DNA from 2 places in the Shewanella mesophila genome. Region 2 is predicted to be linked to the other one. Evidence: predicted binding sites of a transcription regulator. Region 2 holds the regulator's gene; the other holds the start of a gene.
The links. The regulator MetJ, encoded in region 2, represses methionine synthesis genes. The targets are predictions, from matches to a motif close to TAGACGTCTAGACGTCTA.

Region 1 (2,467 bases), 1.6 Mb from region 2:
TGCCACGGATTCGGGCTCGACTAACAAGGTTCTCAATTGATGGAGCTCTGTTAGTTTTTGCTTTGCAAAACTTAACTGCTCACGCAGAGACGCCTCAAGTTCAGTTTCAATATCTAGGTCAACAGGGGTGTGTAACAGTGAACAAGAAGGTGCGATCCATATCTGATTGCTAAAATCAGCAACTACAGGCGCAAGCAGTTGCTTAATATTATCAAGCTCAGCAGCCCACACATTACGACCATTGATCACCCCAAGACTTAATACTTGTTCAGGTTTTAAGTCTGCGGCAAATTGAGGTAACTGCTGCGGCGCACTCACCAGATCGATATGAACGCCAGCAATGTCCAAATCACTGATCAGCTGTTGATGGTGTGCGACACTGCCATAATAGGTTGCTAGCATGAGTTTAACATCGACATCATTTAATGCCTGATAGGTGTCAGCGAAAGGTGCTTGCCAATCATCTTCTAACTCTAACGCCAAGATAGGTTCATCTAATTGCACCCAAGTCACGCCTTGGTCGGCAAAGCGGCTAAGAATGGCCTGATAAACCTCGATTAGCTGGGGTAACAAACTCAGTTTATCAAAAACTTGGCCACTACATTTTGCCAGATAAAGATAAGACAAAGGCCCGAGTATTACTGGCTTTGGCTGATAACCCAAGGACGTTGCTTGCTCGACCTCGTCAAAAAGTTGCTCGAATACAATCTTAAAAGTTTGATCTTGACTCAGCTCCGGCACGATATAGTGATAATTAGTGTTGAAATACTTTTTCATCTGCGAGGCCGTGGTCGCGTTGCCCGTTGGCGCACGTCCACGAGCCACTCGAAACAGGGTATCTAAATCGACCTTATCGCCGTCACGATGACGTGCGGGAATCGCATCGATAGTGGCGCTTAAGGTTAAGACGTGATCGTAATAGGCAAAATCCCCCACAGGCAGATGAGTAACCCCAGCCTCTGCCTGCCACTCCCAATGGGTTTGACGCAATGAACTGGCAACCTCTTCAAGTGCTGTTTGAGTGATTTCGCCGCGCCAATACTTTTCTAGTGCAAATTTAAGCTCACGCTGACGGCCAATCCTTGGAAAACCTAGTGAAGCAACACTTATAGACTGCATACTGTATACCCTTTTATTTAAGATGAGCAAAATTCATAATGACGCTGTTAACTTGGACATCAAGCAACTGATGACGATTAAGATGACACAAGCATAAACAGGCGTCTGGACGTCTAGAAGTTTATTGTGTTAACCTGTCACCTCGCAATCGAATTGATTTCAAGCACAACATGAGCAAAATTCATCTGAGGTAAAAATGATAGAGCTTAGGCATTTACGAACATTGGTGGCCCTCAAAGAGAGTGGCAGTCTCGCTGGCGCAGCTAAAAAGCGCTTTGTCACTCAATCGGCCTTATCTCACCAGATAAAAGAGCTTGAGACCCGAATCAATTCGGCAATTTTTGTTAGAAAGAGTAAACCGCTCTCTTTTACCCAAGAAGGAACACGCTTACTTACACTGGCAGAGGAGATTCTGCCTAAGGTGATTGAAACTGAGGTCGATCTCAAAAATGGACTGAGTGACGACGCCGCCGATCTGTTTGTCGGTATTGAGTGCCATAGCTGCTTTCGCTGGCTGATGCCAGTAATCGAAGAGTTCAATAGCAACTTCCCTCACACCAACCTTGAACTCTCGAGCCGCCACCTGTTTGATTCGCTAACGGCGCTTAAGCAAGGAGAACTAGATGTGGTGCTGACGTCAGATCCAATACCAGACAAGGATATCGCCTATCAGCACCTTTTTGATTTTGAAGTTAAACTATTGGTCGCCAACGACCACCCGTTAGCACAACAGCGCCATGTGACGCCAGTTCAGCTCAGTGAGCAATCGCTTATCACCTATCCAGTGCCACTGGCGCGTTTAGACATCTACCGTTACTTTTTAGAACCTGCGGGGATCCCAGTCAGTAAACAGATCCGCTGCGATCTTACCGCTATGCTCTTGCAACGTATTGCTTGTAAAGACGGTGTATCCGCCCTGCCTAGTTGGTCGATAAATGAAGCCCATGGCTTATCATTGACGGCGCTAAAACTCGGGCAAGAAGGACTAAAAAGACCACTATTTGGCGCTTATCGTCACAGGAGTAGCAATGCGCGGCTCGCACAGCAATGGTTGAGTCTTGTTGCTGCAGAGGGAATAACTAAACAGAATGGCTGAATCAAAGAAGTAAGGACGACTTTGGTTAGTGGTGTTGAAGCCGGATCGAAAAAACTGCCAGAGGCAGTTTTTTGCTTTAAAAATGAATAAAGTATTTCGGTAACTCTAACGACGACTCTAACTACAATGGATTAAGCAGTTGATTACGCATCGACAGAACTCGGCGCAACACCAAACCAGGAGAATCAGGGTTGCGCGTCTGACGCAGGTTATGGGCGATCATGAACTCTTCTTTAAGTTCATCATCCAATC
Region 2 (2,467 bases):
ACTAAGCTCTCTACCCCCCCAAGACTTTCGGCTACTGAAAAGTATTTTAACTGATCTAAAAACGCAATAAGCTGGGATTCTCCACCTTTTAGTTCAAAACTAAGCATTGCACCAAAGCCTTTTTGTTGCTTTAGCGCGATCTCATGTCCTGGATGATCCGTAAGCCCTGGATAATATACCTTTGCAACCGCAGAATGAGATGTCAGTAACGCGAGTACCTTCTGTGCATTTGCTTGATGCTCACGAATTCTTATTGGCAAGGTACGTAAACCACGTAAGGTAAGATAACTATCGAAAGCCGAGCCAGTTAAACCTAAGGTATTAGACCACCAGTGGAGCAGTTCACCGACCTCAGCATCTTTGGCGACAACCGCTCCGCCAACTACATCACTGTGACCATTGATATATTTGGTAGTTGAGTGAATAACTATATCGGCGCCGAGCAGTAGAGGCTGCTGTAAAATAGGGGATAAAAAAGTGTTATCGACCACCACCTGTGCACCTACGCTGTGACTCGCTTTCGCTATTGCTTCGATGTCGACGACGCGTAATAACGGATTAGAGGGCGTTTCTAACCATACCATCTTGGGCTGCTGAGCGATCGCCGCGTCTAACGCTTTAGGATCTGTCTGGTCGACCACGACAAGTTTAAAAGCGCCTTTCTTTGCAAGATTGGTAAACAGACGATAACTACCACCATAGCAATCATGGGGAACGATAAGCAGATCGTCGGGGCCAAGCAAACTAGTCACTAAGGTAATTGCGGCCATACCTGTGCAGGTCACCACACCAGTAGCGCCTCGCTCTAATTCAGCAATTGCATCGCCTAAAATTGATCGCGTCGGATTACCCGAACGACTATAGTCAAAGTCGCGGGGATTGTTATGGCCATCAAAAGAGTAATTTGTTGACAGGTAAATGGGCGGTACAACTGCACCATGTTGAGTATCCGACTCAATCCCGGTACGAACCGCTGTGGTGGCTAGTTTTCGCTCTGTCATCTATTACTCCTAAAAATCGATACGCTAACAGTCATCTTCCACAAAGAGATGTCTGGACGTCTAAATGTACCGAAGCAAGCCCTCACCGTCAACACATTTAGACGTTTAGACGTCCAAACATTTAGAAATCTATTTGCAATTCACAAAAATTAAGGGCAATAATTTGACTGTAATTTGTAAGGGTATAAAATCTGCCCCGAATTTGAGAATTTACAGGTGAGTCAATGACTGAGTGGAATGGCGATTATATCAGCCCATATGCAGAACATGGTAAGAAGAATGAGCAAGTGAAAAAGATCACTGTCTCTATTCCTCTAAAGGTACTTAAGGTATTAACCGATGAGCGAACACGCCGTCAGGTAAATAACTTACGCCATGCCACCAACAGCGAATTGCTCTGTGAAGCGTTTTTGCATGCCTATACAGGCCAACCGCTTCCCCATGACGATGATTTGTCAAAAGACAAGCCTGATAGTATCCCAGCTGAAGTGAAAAAGCTGATGACAGAAATGGGCATCGAATGGGAAGAGTTAGAGTAATACACTCAACTTGCCAAATATTTATCTAGAAAGGGATCTTTTAACGGTCCCTTTTTTGTCAATCATTCCCGCCAGATGGAGTAATTGTGGCTGACTTTATCATCGACCCGACGAGCTTAATTCTCGCCTCATTAATCATCTTTATGGGTGCGTTTACTCAAAGCCTTATCGGTTTTGGCTTAGCCGTTGTCGCCTCGCCACTGCTTTATCTTGTCGATCCCAGCCTCGTTCCCGCGCCAGTGATCTTAATGGGATTTTCAATCTCACTGTTAACACTATTCAGAGAACGAGCAGCACTTGAGTTTAACGGTTTACAATATGCATTACTTGGACGAATTCCTGGAGGCATATTAGGTGCTTTGCTATTGCTCTGGGCACCACAACCGATATTAGGTTTAGCCATAGCGATTATCGTGGCACTGGCAGTATTGCTAAGTTTACTCAAGTTATCTCTCCCTATCACGCGAACTAGCTTATTTGCAGCAGGCATACTATCAGGCATTTTTGGTAATATTGCCGCCATTGGTGGACCACCATTAGCGATCTTACTTTCAGGAAAAGACGCCAAACAGTTCCGAGCCGCACTGTCGGCATTTTTTATTTTCAGCTCAACCATAGCGCTAATAATTTTAGGCTTCAGCGGCCTGCTCACCTTACACCACTTTTATATTTCGGCGCTGCTATTGCCATCGGTTATTTTGGGCTACTTATTTGCGAATCGACTCGTTGGTCGGGTAGACAAGCAGAAAACACGGGTTATGACGTTATCGCTGTGTAGTCTCAGCGCGATCATCTTAGCAAGCAAATCGATATTAGATATGACTAGTTAAATTCAGGTGGCCCAAATAAAAAAGCTGAGATCTTTGCTAATCTCAGCTTTCATCGCTTTTTACTATCAAGCTTAAAAATGATAAGAAGTTTGAATTA

Region 1: metE (5-methyltetrahydropteroyltriglutamate--homocysteine S-methyltransferase) is a predicted target of MetJ. The motif match lies at 1,226-1,243, and genes of this name have one in related genera.

What each region holds. Positions count from the first base shown of each region.
Region 1 is NZ_CP080421.1:1,007,301-1,009,767, reverse strand. Features, by position in the region: gene metE (5-methyltetrahydropteroyltriglutamate--homocysteine S-methyltransferase) at 1-1,110, opposite strand, end outside; gene K0I73_RS04485 (LysR family transcriptional regulator) at 1,316-2,215, shown strand; gene K0I73_RS04480 (HDOD domain-containing protein) at 2,337-2,467, opposite strand, start outside.
Region 2 is NZ_CP080421.1:3,752,869-3,755,335, forward strand. Features, by position in the region: gene metB (cystathionine gamma-synthase) at 1-1,001, opposite strand, end outside; gene metJ (met regulon transcriptional regulator MetJ) at 1,226-1,540, shown strand; gene K0I73_RS16545 (sulfite exporter TauE/SafE family protein) at 1,684-2,370, shown strand; gene K0I73_RS16550 (conjugal transfer protein TraF) at 2,442-2,467, opposite strand, start outside.